DNA from 3 places in the Dorea sp. 210702-DFI.3.125 genome. Region 1 is predicted to be linked to each of the others. Evidence: riboswitches for the same ligand, from Rfam matches in the RefSeq annotation. Region 1 holds a riboswitch; each other region holds the start of a gene.
The links. A riboswitch is a leader RNA that binds a small molecule or an ion and turns the genes downstream of it on or off. The one in region 1 is predicted to bind thiamine pyrophosphate.
Positions count from the first base shown of each region.

Region 1 (7,547 bases):
ATGGCATGGCAACGGCAAGTTCAACTGCTGCGCCAAATGTCATGCTGTCATCCGATGGTACGCCTGCTCCACTTCCTGTGAAGATAACTTTACAAAGAATCAGTGTCAGGATAAATAATGCTGCCATAGCAACCGTGTTTATTTTCCCAAGATTCGTAATTCCAATAACAATCCACAGAATGATCAGTGCTCCGATGACCAGGCACCAGATCCAGCGTCCGGTGTTCATGACACCATCTGCTGCCAGTGCTCCATCATAAATCATAATCGCCGTCCATCCCACAAGCTGCAGCACATTTAACACTGCAAACAGAATACTTCCCTTCTGTCCAAAACTCATTTTTACAGTTTCCATTGCACTTTTTCTGACTTTACCACCGATTACACCTGCCAGGAATAACATAAGGCAGCCGATGATATGTCCTACGATAATTGCGAGAAGTCCTTTCCCCATTCCAAGTGGTGCCAGATAAGTTCCGGTCAGAATCTCCGCGATAGAAACGCCTGCTCCAAACCAGATCAGTCCATTTTCAAATAAACCTGTTCTTTTTTCTTCCATGATGTCTTTCCCTCTTTATGCTTCTTTCTTATATTCTCCCGTAATTGCAAATCCGTGATCCATAGGTCCGCTTCCTTTTCCGAGATCCAGCATCGCAGCCAGCGCTCCGGAAATGTAATCTTTTGCACGCTCTACGGATGTGTCCATATCAAATCCTTTTGCAAGGTTCGATGCAATGGCACTGGAAAGTGTGCAGCCGGTTCCATGTGTATTCGGATTATCAATACGTTTTCCGTTGAACCAACGATAATCACCGTCACGATAAAGCAAGTCATTTGCATCATTCAACTTATGTCCGCCCTTGCAGAGAACTGCGCAGTGGTATGTATCACTGATTTTCTTTGCAGCCTCGATCATATCATCTGCTGAGTGAATCTCCATTTCCGCCAGAACTTCTGCTTCTGGAATATTCGGTGTCAGAACACTGGCAATTGGAAGAAGACGTTTCTTTAAAGTTCCGATTGCCTCTTCACTGATCAGCTTCGCTCCACTTGTTGCTACCATAACCGGGTCAACGACGATATTTTTTGCTTGATACTCTTTCAGTTTATCTGCAATTTTCTCAATCAGCGCACTGGAAGATACCATTCCGATCTTCACTGCGTCCGGATAAATATCTGTAAAAATGTTGTCTAATTCCTCACCTAGAAATTCTGGTGTCACTTCCATAATCCCTGTCACACCTGTTGTATTCTGTGCGGTTAACGCTGTGATTGCACTCATCGCATAAACGCCATTTGCAATCATTGTCTTAATGTCTGCCTGAATTCCTGCTCCACCGCTGGAATCACTTCCGGCAATTGTTACTGCTGTTCTCATTGTTTTGCCTTTCCTTTTCTTATCTATTCAAAAAACACATCCGCCTTCAAAAAGCTTTCCATATAAATGTCTGCTTCTTCGCGGATCATTTCCTGATCTTCTTTACTTTCTTCGTCATACACGCCAACCGTATGATATCCTGCCAGTTTTGCTGTCTGGATCGCATACAATGCATCTTCAAAAACATACAGTTCTTCCGGATTCCTGTCCAGATATCCTGCTGCCATATGATAGACTGCCGGGCTCTGCTTTCCGGCTCCTGCCTGCGCGCATGTAAAAATATGTTCAAAATATTGACGTATTCCAAGACGTGTAAATGCATGTTCCAGGTGATCTTCATCACTGGCTGTCGCTGCCACGACCGGAATCTTTCTATCTGACATTTTTTGTAGAAATTCTTTTACTCCGGCTTTTAACGGCGCCTCGTAATAATAGAAATCTCTCACTACATCTTTGATCCCCTGACTGATTTCTTCTACAGATTGTTCAAGCCCATAGCGTGTCCGCATATATAATGCAGCCTCCGGGATAGACATATAATAAATCTTCTCGGCAAGTCCAGGCTCTGCTTCAATCTGCTGACTCGCAAGGTATCTCACACCCGCGTCCTGCCAGATGGACATAGAATCCAGAACTGTCCCGTCTATGTCTAAGATAACACCACCCATATTCTGTACAGAAACTTTTCCACAACATTTCTGCTCTGATGCATTTTTCTCCACGTCAGATTTATTTTCTAACATGCTTTCACCATCTTCTCAGTGGCTGCTTTCAGCTCTTCTGTCGCTTTCTTAATATCCGGTTTTGCGAAAATAGCGCTGATAACTGCGATTCCACAAAGTCCACAGCCTGACAACTCCTGCACATTATCTTTTGTGATGCCGCCAATTGCGATAACTGGAATATCTACAGCCTCACAAATTGCTTTTACCATCTCATGGTCAACTTCTACTGCGTCATCTTTGGAACTGGTCGGAAATACGGCTCCGACTCCAAGATAGTCTGCTCCGCGCTCCTGAGCGAGAAGTGCCTGCTCCACTGTCTGTGCTGAAACTCCGACAATCTTATCTTCACCAAGCTTTGCCCGGACATCTCCTGCTTCCATATCACTTTGTCCTACATGAACTCCGTCCGCGCCAACTTCCAGTGCAAGCTCCACATCATCATCTAGCACAAACGGTACCTGGTACTTTGCACACAATTCCTTGATTTCCTTTGCCTCCTGAAGAAAAGCATCATGATCGAGATGTTTCTCACGAAGCTGTACAAATGTAGCTCCACCTTCCAGTGCCTTCTCAACCTGACTGTAAAGTGTCTCTCCATTCAGCCAACTTCTGTCTGTCACTGCATAAAGCAGCAAATCTTTTTTATCGCACTTCATATTTTGCTCCTTCGTCTAACTGCTCTTTTGTCATGTTATAAATAGCATCAATAATTCTATTTCTATAGGTAGAATTACCGTCACCTTTCTGCATGTAACTCCAGCCAATCTCACCGGCAAGTCCCATCGTACAAACTGCCGCTGCTGCCGCCTCAAGCTTCTGCTCAGGATTTGCAACAAGATATGCTGTCATCAGTCCGGATAACTGACAGCCTGTTCCTGTAATTCTTCCCATTTCGGGACGTCCATTACGGATCACGTAACATTTTCTGCCGTCGCTGACAAGATCAATTGCTCCTGTAATTGCAACTATACTTCCGGATTTTTCAGAAAATGCTTTTGCAAATGCAACTGCTTCGTCCAGATTATCTTCTGTCACTGCGTCAGCTACATCCGCGTCAACACCCTTTGTAGTACCGCTTCCTGCAGCTAATGTCTTGATTTCGGAAATATTTCCACGGATTACATCAAACTTTATTTCCTGCATCAAGTTGACAGCTGTATTCGTTCTAAGAGAACTTGCTCCTGCACCAACCGGATCAAGCAGAACCATATGATTTAATTCATTTGCCTTATGACCTGCCGCCAACATTCCTTCAATCGTTCTTACATTCAGCGTTCCAATATTGATGTTCAGACCTCCGCAAATTGCAGTGATATCCTGCACGTCCTGCGGCTCATCTGACATGATTGGGCTTGCACCACACGCAAGAATCACATTTGCTACATCATTGACCGTAACATAATTCGTAATATTATGGACAAGCGGTCCTTTTTCTCTAACGTTCTGTAAACATGTACCTAGCATAATTCTCTCTCCTTTTTGTGTTGTGAACATTCGCTGATTTTTATATTGCTAACATAAATAGCAGATATACCTAATAAAAGATATACCTGCTAACATTTACGCATCTCTTTCCCTACGTTGGCATTATCCAAATCAGGTTGCAGGTCAAGGCATTCATCCCAATCTCAGCCTGCTTGATACGCAAGCCCCCTGTTGTTCGTTATTCGTTTCATATATATTATACATAATAGACAAAATTTTACAAGTTTATTAATTATAATATACTTTACTCTTATAATATATTATAATTATTACGTTACCGCCTCTGATACCTATGGTCTTGATTCTCCCATGCCGGAATTGAATTAAAAACCCCCGAAAGTGTACGAGACTTCCGGGGGTTTGTCACAATAAATGACCTTCTTATTTCTTTTCTTCCTACTGGCATTATAGCATATGTAAATTCCCTTTGCAATATTCTCAAAAATATTTTTTCACTTTTACTAATATTTTCTCAACGTATCATGACTGTCATCGGTAGTCTTATCAATCCTCTTTACTACCACATAATATCCGTCATCTCCTGCCGGTATTTTCACGCGGTCACCAACTTTATGTCCAAGTACTGCTTTTCCAAGCGGTGACTCGATGCTGATCAGTCCTGCCAGGGAATTTCCTCGGACACTTGTCACAATCCGGTATGTCTCCACTTCTTCATCATCTTCAAAATAAAGATCCACGGTATTATTAATTCCTATCTCGTCTTCTTTTGAATCATCAGACACAATGTTGGCAGTTTTTAACATTCTCTCTAGATAACGGATACGGCTTTCGTTGCGGTTCTTATCCTGCTTCGCTGCTTTATACTCAAAGTTCTCACTCAAGTCTCCCTGTGCTCTTGCCTCTTTTACTGCTTCCAGCTCTTTTTTACGGACAACAATCTTTCGGTACTCAATTTCTTCCTTTATTTTCTTTACATCACTTTCTGTCAGTTGTTCTCCCATATGATACAGTCCCTTCTATATTAATTGATAATGTTTCATTGCTTTTTCAATTCCGTCATTCATCACACTGTCCGTCACATATTCTGTATATGGATCCAATACAGAATCATGCTCTTTCATCGCTACTGTATGTGTGGCGTATTCGAACATCGCCAGATCATTGCTGCTATCTCCAAATACATATATCTGATCCATGTCATAGCCAAGATATTTCCTCATATACTCAATCCCGGTCGCTTTTGTATATTGCTTTTGAATACACTCATAACTTCCATGTCTCCGATCGATGACTGCCAGATCGTCACGGACTTCCTCTATGAATTTTACTACATCACTTGTCTGATCAGAGAGTAAGAACATTTTATCATAAATGAATCCGCCATCCTCTATATATTTCTTACAGCCTAAGCCCCAGGCTTTTCCCATGCGCTGTCTGATATCTTCGATTTCCGGAAAACGGGAACTATTTTGGGGAAAATATAGATCGTCACTGGCTTCCAGAACTCCTTCCATACGACACTCCTGAATCACCTGTATGTAACGTCTGCATTGCTCCTTGGTCAGTGTACTGTGCATCAGCACATTTCCCTGATAAATGATTTCCGTTCCACAACCGCACACATATCCGTCTACCGGTATGTGCTTCATAGAATCCAATGTATTACAAGATGTACGACCTGTATTGATAAACACAAGATGTCCGTTTTCTCTCGCCTGCTTCACTGCACGAAGTGTACTTTCCGGCACTATCTTCGTCTGTTCGTCAATCAATGTACCATCTACATCAAAAAATAATGCTGCTTTATTCATTCTGTCTCTCCTCTATCTTGATAAAAAGTTGGATTACTGTGATGTATTTCAGTTTTTATCTCGCAATTCCAAAATACTGATCCACGCCATTGGCAATCCCGGTTACGATTTGCCACTGATATTCGTCTGTCGCCATCTTCTGATCTTCCGTCGGATTACTCATATATCCCATCTCCACAATGGTCGTCGGAACCTGTGCCCAGTTGATTCCACTCATGGTATCTGTCTCCCAGACACGCTCTCTTTTTGCTCCGGTTGCTGCCACCATCTGATCTAAAATATCTGTAGAAAGTGCCTGACTTTGGGAATATAGATTTCCATTATATGGATTGGAAGCAGTCTGACAAATCGTCATCATGCCATTGGCACTGCTGCTATCTGAACCATTGGCATGAACACGGATAAATGCATCGGCATTGGCATTGTTTGCAATCTGTGCACGCTCTGCATTCGATACATTTACATCGTTCGTCTCTCGTATCATCAAAACATCATACCCACGGTTCATCAATTCTTCTTTCAGCTTCATAGAAACAGCCAATGTCAGTTCATATTCCTGAAGCCCTGATGTCTTGCCACTTGTCCCGGAAGCCACCTTTGCTTTCATTTCAGAAGAACCTGGGCCGACCGGTTCTTTCTCGCTATTCCCCTTTGCCTGATGTCCTGCATCAATCGCAATCAAATGTCCATTTTTCTGCGGCTGTTGTTCATTCGCCTCTTCTGCCTGTGATTGTCCGTCTGGCTGTGAAGCCTGTTCCTGCATATCTGTCTGTTCCTCTTGTATATTGTCTTCTTTTTTATCTTCTATATTTAATACCAGTTTGTCTGGATCTTTTTCCTTTGTCTTCGTTTCTTTTTCTGTTGTCCCACAGCCTGTAAGTACCATAAGCACTACAAGTCCCAGTAACAATACTCTTTTTTTCATATTCCACCTCCGTAAGTACTATTCTACCATAACTTTATTATTTCTTAAGTGGTTTTTTATAAATTTTCGATTTGTTTAAGAGTTTCAACATACTTTCGTCACATTTTCCTCTTATACTAAATGACAGATAGTTGAGAAAGACATCAGCTATCACCCCCTCATAGAAGTGCGAAAAGCACTTACTCTCATTCCTTTATATAACTATAACAGCACACGAAGCCTCGCCGGGAACGCACCCGCGAGGCTTCGCTGTGTCTAGAACACTCCTTTCATATCTACTCTTTTCAAATTTCCGTAAACCATGTACAATAAGAATAATGGTATTATCATTCATTGAGAGATTTACCAATTCAAGAATGTTAAAGGAGTGTCTATTATGTCTGGGGAACGTAAAAACACTATAACAAAATCTGCAACTGCTAATACTACAACGAAAAAAGGGCTGTCACAGGGACAGGCCGATATTCTGATTGCCATCGTTGCCATGACATGGGGAAGTTCCTATCTGATGATGAAAATCGGGTTGACTGGAATGCCGCCATTCTCTATTATCGCACTGCGCTTTTGCATTGCATTTATTACTGTTGCACTGGTTTTCTTACCGAAAATGAAACTGATGAACCTGCGCACTCTTGGATATGGAAGTATTCTCGGGCTGCTTCTGTTTGGTGTGTTTGCTTTTCTTGTTCCGGGAATGAAATACACGACCGCTTCCAATGCTGGATTCCTGGTTGGTATTGTGTCTGTATTCGTACCGGTAGTACACAGCTTTTTAAAACACAAACTGCCATCCAAACGTACAACTCTTGGAGTCCTTTTGGCTTTACTTGGAATCTGCCTGCTTACATTTCTCTCCACCTTTACAATTAATCTTGGAGATATTTTATGTATCCTCAGTGCATTTTCCTACACCATCCAGATTATTCTGATGGATTATTTTACAAAAGAAACTGACAGCTTTCTTCTTGGAATCTGGCAACTTGGATTTACCGGTCTGTATGGTGTGATCTTTACATTTTTATTTGAGACTCCCTCACTTCCAGGCAGTGGCGCGCAGTGGGGTGCAATTCTTGGTCTGGCAATAATCTGCAGTGCTTTTGGATTTATCGTTCAGCCAGTTGCTCAAGAATACACATCTCCGGAACATACCAGCATGCTTTTCGCACTGGAACCAGTATTTTCTATGATTTTTGCCTATATTTTTCTCCATGAGAAATTATCTCTGCAAGGAGCAATTGGGGCATTTCTGATTATGGTCGGTG
Region 1 covers NZ_JAJCNF010000024.1:11,113-18,659, forward strand. Annotated here, with positions in the region: gene cytX (putative hydroxymethylpyrimidine transporter CytX) at 1-559, opposite strand, end outside; gene thiD (bifunctional hydroxymethylpyrimidine kinase/phosphomethylpyrimidine kinase) at 575-1,378, opposite strand; gene LI164_RS11335 (HAD family phosphatase) at 1,402-2,121, opposite strand; gene thiE (thiamine phosphate synthase) at 2,115-2,759, opposite strand; gene thiM (hydroxyethylthiazole kinase) at 2,746-3,567, opposite strand; TPP riboswitch at 3,660-3,769, opposite strand; gene LI164_RS11350 (GreA/GreB family elongation factor) at 4,050-4,550, opposite strand; gene LI164_RS11355 (Cof-type HAD-IIB family hydrolase) at 4,566-5,360, opposite strand; gene LI164_RS11360 (N-acetylmuramoyl-L-alanine amidase) at 5,416-6,285, opposite strand; gene LI164_RS11365 (DMT family transporter) at 6,662-7,547, shown strand, end outside.

Region 2 (7,547 bases), on a different contig from region 1:
CCGGAATGTGTCAGAGTGATTTCATTGTATACTATGCAAATATGCAGGGAATGAGAGTAGTTTTGGTGGACATGTAATAGCTTAAGGAGGACTTGAAAATGAAAGCATTACAAAAAGCAAGCAAATTTTTATCAGATTACACGTCGGTTGTAGTAATCGCAATTGCGATTGTTACATTTTTCGTACCATCTATGATGGGGTGGGTCAATTATGCCCTGTTCACAGATATGGTAGCCAATAAATTCACCAGTCAGTCTATTATCATTGGTGTCATCATGTTCAGCATGGGGCTGACACTGACAACAGAAGATTTTAAGATACTGGCACAGCGTCCATTTGATATCTGTGTAGGTGCAATCGCACAGTATCTGATCATGCCATTTCTGGCATTTGCACTGACGAAGTTATTACATCTTCCTGACGGAATCGCACTTGGACTGATTTTGGTAGGCTGCTGCCCAGGAGGCGTATCTTCCAATATCATGTCTTATCTGTGTGGTGGAGATGTAGCATTTTCTGTAGGAATGACAACAGTATCTACACTGGTTTCCCCGGTTATGACACCGCTTATGGTATCATTTCTCGCAAGAGGAACTCAGATTACGATCAAAGGACTTCCAATGTTCGTATCTATCATTGAGACAGTAATCCTTCCTGTAGGATTTGGATTTTTACTGAATTATCTGTATGGTAAGAAGAAAATGTTCCATGAGATCCAGCAGATGATGCCAGGGGTTGCAGTTCTTGGACTTGCATGTGTTGTTGGTGGTGTTGTATCTTCACAGGGATCAAAATTCTTCCAGTCCGGCGTTGTAATCTTTGTTGCAGTACTGCTTCACAATGGACTTGGATATCTGTTCGGATACGGTGCAGGAAAACTGGTTGGAATGAACACATCCAAAAAGAGAACGATAGCGATCGAAGTCGGAATGCAGAACGCAGGACTCGCCACAAATCTTGCTACAACGACAGCGCAGTTCGCGTCCACACCGGAGTCAGCAATCATCTGTGCAGTCTCCTGTACATGGCATTCTATCTCAGGAACATTACTTGCAGGAATGTTTGCAATGTATGATAAAAAGAAAGAAAAAGCTGCTGGAAAAGTAGTTACAGAACAGTAAAAATATTAAAAAAAAGCTGCCGGGAAACAGTCGGAAAGACTCGAAACAAGGCAGCTTTTTGTGTAGTCAGAGAGCCCTGAAAAAACGTGCTGCGCAAAGAAAGGTTGTTCTTTTTGAAAAAATAGTATATAATGTCTTAGTGTTAACCCCAAAACAAACAAGAAAGGATTACATTTATGAACATGCATAAGAAACGGATCGCAAGACGCGGGGCAGCCTTTGTCTGTGCGTTCGGTGTCGCACTGTCAGCAATGCCGGTGCATGCAGCGGAGGTCAAAAGCCTCGAAGATAAGACCAGTAATCTTCAAAGTCAACTGGAAGGGATTAATCAGGATTTGGTTACGCTCAGCAATAAGATTGCTGAGACAGAAGCGGAAATTGAAGAGTCGAACAATGAAGTATACCGCCTGGAGGCATCACTTCAGATTTCTCGTAATAACGAGGAAAAGCAGTATGAAACGATGAAGACTCGTATTAAGTACATGTATGAAAATGGTTCAGAGACAATGATCACTATGCTGTTTACTGCAGACAGTATGGGAGACTTCCTCAACAAAGCCGAGTTCATTCAGAACATTACCGATTATGATAAGGAAATGTTGGAGAACATGATGGAGATACGTCAAGGTATCGAGACGCAGGAAGAGGATCTTAAGAGCCAGCAGCAGGAACTGACAGATTTACAGAGTCAGTTAAATACTGAGCAGCAGAATCTTCAGGCGAAAGCAGCAGCAACTTCCACAGATCTTGCGACTGTGAATGCGCAGCTTCAGGCAGCGCGTGAGGCACAGGCAAAGCAGGAGGAAGAAGCGCAGAAAAAAGCACAGGAAGAAGCGGCAAAGCAGGCATCAGCTTCCACTGGAAATAATACTTCCGGAAGCAGTTCCAATAATAACAGCCCTTCCAAACCTTCTAATTCCGGAAGTAATAATAACTCCGGGAGCAGTTCCAGTAATGGAAAGTATAATATTCCTTCCGGTGGTCTGACCCCATCCAAAGGGAGAATCTGGTTTAACGGACATACTGAAACCTATTATTCACAGAAGGTACTTCCGGGAGCAGGACTTAACATTCCGGGACGTCATATTGCGAGTGACGGAACAATCCGTGACAAAGATGGTTATATTGTACTTGCCAGTGATGACTATCCAAAAGGAACCGTGGTCGAGACCTCTCTTGGAGCTGGAAAAGTCTATGATAGTGGAAGTGGAAAAGGTAATATTGATTTGTATACCGACTGGTAGGAAAAGAAAGAGTGAGAACTCATATGACAGAAAAATTGCTCAGACCGTGTAAGGTCTGAGCAATTTTTTGTCATATAGAATGTGTACTAAATTTTTGGCTGATACCGCATATTGGAAACTTTGTAGATTGTGATAAACGCCTTAGGATCCACCTGATTGATGTATTTCATCAATTTCTGGTATTCTGTTTTATCCACAATGGTGATAATTTCGTTATGCTTTTCCATTGTGTAAGCACCGATGGCTTCATAGATAGTAGCCCCGCTGTGCAGTTCATATAAAATGAAGTGGCGCAGCTCTTCTTCTTTCTGGGTGATGATGCAGACGCGCCGTTTCATATCTTGATTGAAGATAAAGTGATCCAGTACGATTCCGTTAAAATAAGTACCGAGGACACTTAAAACTACAGTTTTCTTATCGTACACAAGTGCTGCGGACAGAGCCACACACATACCGGACAGTGACATGGCTTTTCCGAGATCCATATGCAGATATTTGTTCATGATTTTGGCAACAATATCCAGTCCGCCAGAAGAGGCATTTCGATTGAACAAAATTGCAAGTCCGACGCTTACGACCAGTATATAACAGAGTACATCCAGTTCCTGGCTGTCGGTCATGGAGTAAAAATCCGGGAAAATCTTTTCGAAAAGCCCCAGAAACAGTGGAAGCATAATGCTTGTATAGACAGTTTTTGCTCCGAATTCCCGACCGCATGTAAAGAATCCGATAATCAGAAGCACTACATTTAAAATCATAGTGATTGCTGACAATGGAAGCGGTACAAAGTTTGACAGAATGATTCCAAGACCAGAGATACTGCTGACAGAAGCGTGGCTTGGTACAAGGAAGAAGTAGACTGCAGCGGCAATAATTGCCACAGCAAGCGTCAGAATCAACGTTTCCTTTACAGAGTCTGTGTATTGATTTTTCTTATTCATATGTAACAATCCCCCACAAATAACATTTGCAACATTCATTTGCAAAGTATATTTTAACTGGTTCTGTGTGGAATAACAAGGTGTCTGTTGTATAAAATTGACAGAGATTTATAAAGAGCAGTATAATTAAAAAAGTAATAGCAAATGAGGGGATGGATTGGGAGGAGATGTATGGGAAAAAGAAAAGCCGTTTATTGGATCCTTCTTGCTTTGATAATGGTCACAGTGACAGGTTGTGACTATACGCTGGAAGAAAAGAGAGAAATGAAGCGTTATGAAAAGCAAGGACGGGAAAATGCGAAAAATTATATAAGAGAAAAATATGGAATCGATGCAAAGATTACAGAGATAAACTGTGAGAAATACAGTTCAAGTCCGGTGCCGGATTTTTTCCCTGCTCCCACCGGAAATGTATTCGTGAAAATGAAGTACAAGGGGGCAGATTTTTTAGTTGCGATATCAGGACAGAAAAAGAATACGGACGGGCTTGATAATTATCAGTTTCAGGAGATTGCCACAGCATTTGCACAAGAAATGTATAACATCACAGGACTTCACGCAGAGAGTGCCTATGTATGTTATGGTGAGTATGGAACGGTAAAAGATGAAAAAAATGGAATGATCCACACATTTTATGATGGGGAAAATCTGGCAGAAGTCTTGCAGAAGGAATCTGCAAGAGCTGTTGTATCTTATGCCAATCAGGACGTAGAGCAGATTCCTGTATCGCAGATAAGCCAGAAGACAGGCGTTGATACAATATTGCTTACGGATTACGAGAGCCGGGAAGCATATCAGACGGTTCGGTGTCCATATTATAATCTGGCTGGCTGGCCGATTGAAAATGGAATAGAGAATCAACTGTATCTGATGAATGGATATCGTGTTGTGGGTGCGGGTGAAGATACCTATGTAAAATGTGAGAAAAAAATTCAGGATGATATTATCCTGATTACAGAAAATCCAAAGGATCAGATCATACTTGAAAAAACCAGTCTGGATTCACAGGAGAATTGGAATGGAAATGGATTTATTGATGCGAAGCAGGTAGCCAGTGCCTATGCATTTGACACAAATTCTGAAAAAGTATATGTGTATTTTCCGGTGGAAAAACTGGACACGAAAGAAGTGAAAGAAGCTCAGTTAGTCAAGCAGTATCAGTATAAAGGAGAAACATGCTATGACAATATCATCAGCAAAGTGACTGATGATGGCAAGTATATTCATGGCATCGTCTATACAAGAGACGAGACGGAGATAAAAATATCCGTGTTTATAGATAAGTAGGTGAAGAAAGCAACGAAGAAATTACCGAGTGCTCTTGACACAAAATAAAAATCGATTTATACTAGGCATTGTAAATAAAAGGGGAGCTTGTGATAGCAGGCTGAGAGGAAGTCTTCAACTTCGACCCAGAACCTGATTTGGATAATGCCAACGTAGGAACGTATAAGATAATGTTACGGGAGATACATTGGTGTATCTCCTTTATTATGCATAGGAAACCACGTCTTTTCTTCTAAGCCAGGTGCGAATCATAGAATATAGGAAATTTTGAGAGTGAACAGAGTTCATGAAGGGGTGCACCACCGCGGGTGTATTTCTTTGTGAACTCTGTTTTATATAATAGGAAATTACATTTCCTTTTATATAAAAAGCCTCCGGCAGGATGCGCACTCGCATTTCCGGAAAGGAGCAGCCATGATTACAGTCAATGGAGAGAACAGAACATTGGAAAAACCAGTGTCAGTAACGGAATACTTGAAAGCATGTAATTATATTCCGGTGCAGGTAGTAGTAGAATTGAATGAGGAGATCATCAAAAGAGAAAATTACGATACAACTGTACTGAAAGATGGAGATGTTGTAGAGATTCTGCATTTTATGGGCGGCGGAAGCTTCTAAGCTTCACGATATGCGAATAGCAGGTATTATAATTTATGAGTAAACAAAGAAAGGTGGATAAAAAAATGACAACAACAAACACAAATGAAGACAAATTAATCCTGGGAGGACATGAATTTACTTCCCGTTTTATTATGGGATCTGGAAAATTTTCATTGGAGCTTATGAAAGCATGTATTGAAAAAGCAGGAGCACAGATCGTAACACTTGCTTTGCGCCGTGCTAATGAAGGCGGACTTGCTAATATTCTGGATTATGTGCCGAAGGACGTAACACTTCTTCCGAATACATCCGGTGCCAGAAATGCGCAGGAAGCAGTCCGTATTGCAAGACTTTCCAGAGAGCTGGGTTGTGGAGATTTTGTAAAGCTTGAAGTTATTCACGATTCGAAATACCTTCTTCCGGATAATTACGAGACAATCAAGGCAACAGAGATCCTTGCAAAAGAAGGGTTTGTTGTTATGCCATACATGTATCCGGATTTGAATGCAGCCAGAGATCTGGTAAATGCAGGGGCAGCCTGTGTGATGCCTCTTGGTTCTCCAATCGGTTCAAATAAGGGAATCTGTACAAAAGAGTTTATCCAGATTCTTATTGATGAGATTGATCTTCCAATTATCGTTGATGCAGGAATCGGTCGTCCGTCACAGGCATGTGAAGCTATGGAAATGGGTGCGTCAGCAGTGATGGCCAATACTGCTATTGCGACAGCAGGAGATGTCCAGGTTATGGCTGAAGCGTTTAAAAAGGCAATTGAGGCAGGAAGAAGTGCTTATCTTTCCGGATTAGGAAGAATACTGGATAAAGGAGCAAGTGCGTCTTCACCATTAACAGGATTTTTGCATGAGTAAATTGCACTGATAACAGAATACAAGTATAAAGATATACAAGAAAAGATATACGAGAGGATCAATGTAACAGCGATGGTAGAAACAATGCAGACCAGTAAAAAAGATGGTCATTTTAATGAAAGTATTGTAAATGAAGAAATACTGGAAGATATGAAAAAGAATCGTATCGATCATATGAAGTATCTTCCGGATATGGAGCAGTTGGAAGAATCTGATGTGATGGACCAGGTTATTTCTGCAATGAAAGCATATGATTATGATAAATATACAGAAGCAGATGTAAGAAGAGCACTGGCGCATGATAACCGGACACCAGAGGATTTTCAGGCACTGCTTTCGCCGGCAGCACTTCCGCTTTTAGAGGAGATTGCGCAGCAAGCACAGATTGAAACAAGAAAGCATTTTGGAAACAGTGTGTATATGTTTACGCCAATTTATATTGCAAACTACTGTGAAAATTACTGTATTTACTGTGGATTCAACTGTCATAATAAGATTCGCCGTGCACAGCTTAATGAAGAAGAGATTGAAAAAGAGATGGCTGCTATTGCCAAGACCGGACTTCAGGAAATATTGATTCTTACAGGTGAGAGTAAGACAAAATCTAATGTGGAGTATATTGGAAAGGCATGCGAGATTGCACGAAAATATTTTAAAGTGGTAGGTCTTGAAGTATATCCGATGAATTCGGATGAGTATGCATACCTTCATAAATGCGGAGCAGATTATGTGACAGTCTTCCAGGAGACTTACAATTCAGATAAGTATGAAACATTACATTTAGCAGGACATAAAAGGATTTTTCCATATAGATTGAACACACAAGAACGTGCACTTAAGGGTGGCATGCGAGGTGTTGGTTTTGCGGCACTTCTTGGACTGGATGATTTCCGCAAAGATGCTTTTGCGACAGGTTATCATGCATATTTGCTTCAAAGAAAATATCCGCATGCAGAGATTGCATTTTCTTGTCCAAGATTGTGTCCGATCATCAATAATGATCGCATTAACCCGATGGATGTTCATGAGCCGCAGTTACTTCAGGTAGTCTGTGCATATCGTCTGTTCATGCCATTTGCAAGTATTACGGTGTCTACAAGAGAATGTGCCCGTGTTCGTGATAATCTGGTAAACATTGCAGCGACCAAGATATCCGCAGGAGTCAGCACAGGAATTGGAAGTCATGTGGAAGATATCGAAGATAAAGGTGACGACCAGTTTGAGATTTCAGACGGAAGAACGGTGGATGAAGTATTCGATGCGCTGAAAAAGAATGGTTTACAGCCAGTTATGAATGATTATATATATTTGTAGATGTGAAATGTCAGATTACAAATAAATAATTTTTTTATGATTGTAGGGAACGGAGGTTTTTAGTATGAGAACGCGAGAAGAAGTTTTGCAGTATGCGCTATCTTTCCCGAATGTGTATGAAGAAAGACCATTTCGCGATCAGGGCTGGCAGCTGGTAAGAGTAAAAGGAAG
Region 2 covers NZ_JAJCNF010000035.1:6,107-13,653, reverse strand. Annotated here, with positions in the region: gene LI164_RS13645 (bile acid:sodium symporter family protein) at 99-1,121, shown strand; gene LI164_RS13640 (hypothetical protein) at 1,298-2,365, shown strand; gene LI164_RS13635 (YitT family protein) at 2,452-3,306, opposite strand; gene LI164_RS13630 (hypothetical protein) at 3,478-4,593, shown strand; TPP riboswitch at 4,663-4,769, shown strand; gene thiS (sulfur carrier protein ThiS) at 5,008-5,211, shown strand; gene LI164_RS13620 (thiazole synthase) at 5,277-6,062, shown strand; gene thiH (2-iminoacetate synthase ThiH) at 6,135-7,376, shown strand; gene LI164_RS13610 (methylated-DNA--[protein]-cysteine S-methyltransferase) at 7,441-7,547, shown strand, end outside.
Region 2: linked by a shared signal. The riboswitch ahead of thiS (sulfur carrier protein ThiS) and the one ahead of thiM (hydroxyethylthiazole kinase) in region 1 are both predicted to bind thiamine pyrophosphate.

Region 3 (7,547 bases), on a different contig from region 1:
ATCTACAGCAAGTGACCCCTGCAATTCTTCCATCTTGATCTCGCGATCTAAAGCACCGGTACATACGGCGCTTGTTGCACCAGTTGTCTCTGCCGCAGATACAAGAAATACAATAGCAATTGTCAAAAATGCTCCCATATCAAAGATTGGTTTATGGCTGGTCAGAAAGACCAGCTTCGGCAGACTGAAGACTCCAACTTCCTGTACAGTCTTTGTAATTCCGGAAAAGTCTACCATCGGCGCAATGCCTGCAACCGTAAAAATGATTGCCAACAGATATCCAAGAATCAATCCTACCAGGACATTCAGATTCTTATATACCCCTTTCAGTAAATATCTGGCTACCAGGCATACAATCAGTGTAAATGCTCCAACAACCAGATGATACCATGCACCAAAATCAGCAACTCCGCTTCCGCCGCCCCAGGAATCCATACCTACGGACAATAACGAAAGTCCGATTGCGATAACTACACACGCGGATACGACTGGTGTCAGGAAGCGCTTCCAGTATCTGGCGCTAAGACCTACCAGTCCTTCAAAAATACCGCCTAAAATAACAGCACCAACCATCCCTTCATATCCAAGTTCCGGATTGGTACAGATTACTAACAGACTTCCAAGAAACGTAAAGCTGACTCCCATAACAATCGGAAGCCCAGACCCGATCTTCCACACCGGATATAACTGCATACATGTTCCGATACCTGCCACGAACATAGCACATTGTAAAAGCTGGGTGATCTCTGCAGAAGTCAAGTGTTCCCCTGTTCCTCTTACCAGCGCGGCACTGCAAACGATCAGCACCGGCGCCAGGTTTGATACAAACATGGCCAGTACGTGCTGCAGCCCGAATGGAATTGCTTTTTTCAGTGGCACTCTTCCGTTCAGCCGGTATATATTCTCCGTGCTGACATCTGCCACTTTTTCTTCTTTGTTTGTTGTACTCATTGTTTTTCCCTCTCAAATCCTTTTTCTTACTTTTATTAGTCCGGTCTACTCAACCTTCCCAATCTCACTAAACGGCCAGTAGCGGAAAACGGCCTTTGCAAGAATCGCATCTTTTTCTACGAAATGCTTCTTCCAGTACCTGGAATCCAAACTGTTATTACGATTATCCCCCATCATAAAATAGCAGTTTTGTGGAACTTCATATGGTCCGAAATCTCCGATCGGTACTTCGTTACAGAAACTGTCATCCAATGGCTTCTCTGCTCCATCTATGTATACTTTTCCGTCTTTCACTTCCACAGTCTCCCCAGGCAGACCAATGACTCTTTTTATAAATATCTTAGATGGATCATCCGGATATTTAAAAATGACGATATCAAACCTCTGCGGATCTTTTGATTTGTATGCAAGCCGGCTGCCGATGATCCGGTCTCCCTTCATAATTGTTGTCTGCATAGATTCAGACGGAATCACCGCATTGATATAGACCAGTTTATTTAGTGCAAACACGACCAGAAAAATAATAAGAAATGTCTTGGCATAATCCCATATCGTTGCAAGTACCCCTTCTTTTTCCGGTTCATGTTCCCCTTTCTTTCCACTCATATATATATCTTCCCTTCTACTTGAACATTCTCTTTTCAAAATATCATGTGTTATAGCTCACAAGATATTTCTATTCTACCACACATTGCCCTATGCAGGAAACTAATTTCTATTTTTCAATGCTTCCAGTTATGGCAAAAATGGCAAAAATCACATTTTCATCTTGCTTTTACATTTTTTCAGGTCTATAATAACTGGTAAATCGGAACGTTCCATGCAATACATATCATTCTATGGGCATTCCGAAAATTACATACGGGGAGCTGGTGAAAACCGGCTGAGAGGAAGCGTAATTCCGCTTCGACCCATAACCTGATTTGGATAATGCCAACGTAGGGAACATATCTTAACGCGATAATTAAGGAAGATGCTCTACGCATCTTCTTTTTTTATACAAGCGATACATTGGGGACACCACCTTGTACCGCTATAGAAAAACTCAGACAAAAAATGAAAATGGAGGCAAAATGAACATGAGAAACTACACTACACAAATGGATGCAGCCAGAAAAGGAATTCTCACGCCTGAAATCAAGACCGTTGCTCAAAAAGAGCATATGTCCACTGACGAGATGATGAAGCTCGTTGCTGAAGGCAAGGTTGCAATCTGTGCCAACAAAAACCACACATGTCTGAATCCGGAAGGCGTCGGCAGTATGCTTCGCACGAAGATCAATGTAAATCTCGGAGTCTCAAGAGACTGTAAAGATTACGATATCGAAATGCAGAAAGTGATGAGTGCTGTAAATCTCGGAGCAGAGGCCATTATGGATTTATCCAGCCACGGCAACACTCAGCCTTTCCGGCAGAAGCTGACACACGAATGTCCGGCAATGATCGGAACTGTTCCGGTCTATGACAGCGTCATCCACTATCAAAGAGATCTTGCTACTCTGACTGCACAGGATTTCGTCGATGTAGTACGTCTTCACGCTGAGGACGGTGTGGACTTTGTAACACTGCACTGTGGAATCACCCGCAAAACTATTGAACAGATCAAAAAACACAAACGTAAAATGAATATCGTAAGCCGCGGAGGAAGTCTTGTATTTGCATGGATGTGCATGACCGGAGAAGAAAATCCGTTCTATGAACATTTCGACGAAATTCTGGATATCTGTGAAGAATACGATGTTACCATCTCCCTTGGTGATGCATGCCGCCCGGGATGTCTGGCCGATGCCACAGATGTATGCCAGATTGAAGAGCTTGTACGCCTCGGCGAACTGACAAAACGTGCATGGGCACATAATGTACAGGTCATGGTCGAAGGTCCTGGACATGTACCACTTGACCAGGTCGCAGCCAATATGAAAGTTCAGCAAAGCATCTGTATGGGCGCTCCATTCTACACACTTGGACCACTCGTCACAGATATTGCTCCTGGATATGACCATATTACTGCTGCCATTGGAGGCGCAGTTGCTGCCATGAACGGTGCTGCTTTCCTTTGCTACGTAACACCTGCCGAGCATCTGGCACTGCCAAATGTAGACGATGTAAAACAAGGCATCATCGCTTCTAAGATTGCCGCCCACGCCGCTGACATTGCCAAAGGTATCCCTGGTGCAAGAGATATTGATGATAAAATGGCTGATGCACGCCAGAAACTGGACTGGGAAGCACAGTACGCCTGTGCTCTTGACCCAGATACTGCAAGAGCGATCCGCGACAGCCGTCGTCCGGAGGATGACCACAGTGATACATGCAGTATGTGTGGTAAATTCTGTGCCGTACGAAGCATGAACAAAGCACTTGCCGGCGAATACATCGATATTTTATAATTCACCTGCCACTTATAGCAGGAATCTTCTCAGGAGATAGAATACATAAAAAAAGGAATACATAGAAAAAGCTTCCAGATACAAATACATTTCATCTGGAAGCTTTTTCTCTAAAAGCCGTTTTATTTATTTTCCTTTTTCCATCTCTTATGAATGTCATTCAGATACTTTTTATTGTACGCAGCCCATTCGTACTGTGACATATACTCCCCTTTATATGCATTCATAAACTCTGCATCTTTTTTATTGAATTTGTAATAGTCACAGTCGATCATCTCCGGAACAATGGCAATATTATTGTAGCTTTTCTCTATTACATCTTCTGCTTCCAGCTCCTTCAACGTCTGTTGCAGTGATGACAAAATCTTCTGAATATACCACTGTTGTTTTTTATCATAGGGTTCATTTTCAAATAAAACTGCTGCCAGTTCCTTCACTGAGCAGGAAGAACCGTTGCGATCCACCAAATATGCCATTACCTCTTTCGCCTTCGATCTGCTGAAATGTGCCGGCTTTCCAGTTCTGTCATATACTTCAAAATTGCCAAAGCACTGAATTTTCAATCTTGGTTCATTTTCAGCCGGCAATGGATAGCGAAGATCTTCCGTCTCTTTTCTGACTTTCCCAGCCGTTACTGGTTTTTCAATATAACCGCTGGCATGTATTGCCATTGCGTCTTTTGTGTACTCATCATATCCTGTAACAAAGATAATATTAATGTCCGGAATAATTTCTTTTAACTGTTTTGCCACATCGATGCCGCTCACACCACGCATACAGATATCTAAAAATGCGATTTTACATCTCGTCTCCTTTGCAAACTCCAGTAATCTGGACGGTTTGCTAAACGGGTAAATATTTGCTTTCGGGCATACCTCCCGGACAGCTTCGCACGTCATCTCCAATGCCAATGGTTCATCATCCGCTATTATAATGTTCATGATTGTCCCCCTTTCGGTAAATTAATTCGTATTTTAGTTCCTTTTCCCTTCTCACTGTAAATATCTACAGTTCCATTGCACATCTTTTGAAACCGGATTCTTGCGTTACGGACTCCTATGTGCTGTCTTCCATCACTTTGCTCTTCCATCTTTGATATATCAAACCCGACTCCGTCATCTATGACGCAAAGTTCAATCTGTTCTTCATTCTCTCTTGTCGTAATTCGAACAGTTCCCCCATCTTCTTTCTGTCCAACTCCCCAGTTTATTGCATTCTCAACAAAAGGCTGCACAGATAACATTGGTACTTTAAAATCAGTTTTCTGCAGATCATATTCTACATGCAGATCATCTCCAAATCGAAGCTGTTCCAGATATAAATATATTTTAACATATTTTAGTTCTTCTTCAAATGGAATTGATTCTTTTTTGTCAATTGCGTTTATATGATTGCGCCAGTAATCCGCAAAATTGATGATTGCCTTCTTCGCTTCTTTTGGATCTTTGCTGCAAAGCTGCGCCAGTGCTGTCAGCGAATTATATAGGAAATGTGGCTGAATCTGGGCAATCATCATCTGCATCTGATTCATGGACAATTCATGTTCCTGCTGTATCAGAATCTTTTCCTGTTCCACGATCCGATCATACTGTGCCATATGGACACTAATGCAAATATAGATCAGCACCAGCGTTGTCGCCAGATTAAATGTGGTTGATTTCCAAAGCATTTGTGCCGGAATCGATGCAATCGGTATCAATCCGTACATAAGAAGGCTTAACACATCATGTCTGACAAGCGCTTTCCTGTGTTTTAACAAAATCACAATGTTTCCACACATCACAATAATACAATAAAACTGACACAGCCAATAAATCGAACCTTTTGTATAATTCCCCTGTGTGTCCAGATAATAAAACTTCCCACTGATATCACTGGTGATCCATAATATGATTGCAATCACTGTTGACAGCATGACGAGATACACGTAAGTATTTCCAATCTTCTCGTGTTGATAGATTGTCTCTTTTACATAATAGGTATAGACCATACATTCCAGAGAGAGACAGGTAAAAGTCAGATTCAACATAAATAGAAGCCACACTTCATTCTTTCCGAAATCCATAGCGGTCCAGCTCAGTACATCTGCCGTAAGTACGATCATGTGAATCACAAGCCAGATGATCAGAATATAATCTAATGTATTCCTCTTTGCTTCCTTCGATGTAACATGTTTGATTCCACGTTGCATTTTAATCTTTGCAATACATGCAAACAGCAATACGAATGTAACTAATGCTGCGAAACTTTCCAAAGCGGTATTGGCAAAAGCTATTTCACCCGACATAAAAATTCCTCCATTTTTATTATCCGTATAATTATTATGTATCATTTGACATTTTGTAAAAAGAAAAGGATCCTTCTTTCTCGAAGAACCCTTATATGCACATCTATATAAAAAAGAAGCTGGAAATCGGACTTGAACCGACGACCCCTTCATTACGAGTGAAGTGCTCTACCAACTGAGCTATTCCAGCAAATGTTGTGATTGACGTACGACAACCACAACTACTATTATATCGAATCTTCTCAGATTTGCAAGAACTTTTTTAGTTTCTGAAGCATTTTTTACTTCTTGCTTCTTATCAGTTCTCTTTTCCCATCTGGACAGTCAGATGCGGATATGCCATCTCAATCTCATTCTCATCCAGTTTCAGTTTGATTTCTTCCAGAATCCTCCATCTTGCATTCCAGTAATCTTCATTCTTCACCCATGCACGGGCACCAATGACTACCGAACTTTCTGCAAGTTCATGGACAAATACCAGAATTTCTTCATTCTTGATGGTCGCATCGTCCTGTCTGATAATCTCCTCAATGACCGCCTTTGCTTTTCGCAAGTCCGCTTCATAAGCAATATCTACTTTCAGATCCAGCTTTCTCTCCGCCTTAGCCGTTGCATTCGTCAGACTGTTGTTGGTCAGCATTCCATTTGGAATCACAATCGTTTTATTATCAACGGTCGATAACTTTGTATAAAAAATCTGAATTTCCTTTACCGTCCCTTCGTTGTGGTTTGTATCCTCAATAATATAATCTCCCACTTCAAATGGTTTCAGAAGCAGAATCAATACTCCGCCTGCAAAATTAGAAAGGCTTCCCTGCAGAGCAAGACCGATTGCTACACCGCCAGAAGCAATAATCGCTGCCACTGAAGTTGTATCAACTCCTAATTTTGCTGCAATCATAAAAATCAACAGAAAATATAAAGAAAATTTCAAAACAGAGTCTACGAACTGCTCTACTCCTTTGTCTGCACTGGACCTTGCCAGCGATTTTCTCACAATTTTCCGTATAAATTGGATCAGAACACGCCCGATCATAAATACTGCAATTGCGATCAGCACTTTCACTCCAAATCCGATCAGGTCTGAAAGATGATCCTGCAGATACTGCGTTGCCTGATTCACCTCATTCACTGCATCCTGCGTTGCATCTGTCACTCCTTTTGTCGCATCTGCCACCCCTTGTGACACATCCCCTGAATCCACTTTTAAGGATGTTCCCTGTGTTGTTGCCAATTTTAACAACATGCTATTCATATTATTGTCTCCTGCTTTACTTTCTAGTTTACATTTTCATATCCAGTCTCTCTATTTCTTCAGGGCAAGAAATGCACTCAATGTTCCGCGTTCATTTCCTGTTGTTCTGTGTGAGAACAAAATATCCGGGTTGCAGTGTGTACATACATTGGTCACTGCAATATGCTCCGGAAGAATTCCTGATTCTAAAAAAACAGACTCATTTGCCTTCCATAAATTCAACTGATATTTCCCATTTTCTTTCTGATAAAAAATTTCAGGCCAGAGATTTTCGTCATAATTCTCACGGAATTTTTTAATAACATCTTCACTGACTTCATAACAATCCTGACAGATAGACGGTCCTACCGCTCCTAAAATATCTGCCGGATCACAACCAAACTCTTCCTCCATCTTTTCCACAGTTACTTTTCCAATCTTTCCAACTGTTCCTCTCCATCCAGAATGGCTCAGTCCAATGACTTTCTTCACCGGATCCACAAAATAAAGTGGTACACAATCTGCATAAGAAGTTACAAGACAGATTCCCGGCACGTCCGTAATCATTCCGTCTGTCTCAGGAAAGGACTGTCCCCTCTCCCTGGCGTATACGCGCTTTACATTCGTCGTATGTGTCTGCTGCGTATAAGTAAAATCTGCCACTTCTACGCCGATTGCCTGCGCA
Region 3 covers NZ_JAJCNF010000004.1:25,767-33,313, forward strand. Annotated here, with positions in the region: gene LI164_RS03130 (uracil-xanthine permease family protein) at 1-951, opposite strand, end outside; gene lepB (signal peptidase I) at 997-1,557, opposite strand; TPP riboswitch at 1,804-1,914, shown strand; gene thiC (phosphomethylpyrimidine synthase ThiC) at 2,031-3,341, shown strand; gene LI164_RS03145 (LytTR family DNA-binding domain-containing protein) at 3,464-4,282, opposite strand; gene LI164_RS03150 (sensor histidine kinase) at 4,279-5,628, opposite strand; tRNA gene LI164_RS03155 (tRNA-Thr) at 5,746-5,818, opposite strand; gene LI164_RS03160 (mechanosensitive ion channel family protein) at 5,927-6,883, opposite strand; gene pgeF (peptidoglycan editing factor PgeF) at 6,935-7,547, opposite strand, start outside.
Region 3: linked by a shared signal. The riboswitch ahead of thiC (phosphomethylpyrimidine synthase ThiC) and the one ahead of thiM (hydroxyethylthiazole kinase) in region 1 are both predicted to bind thiamine pyrophosphate.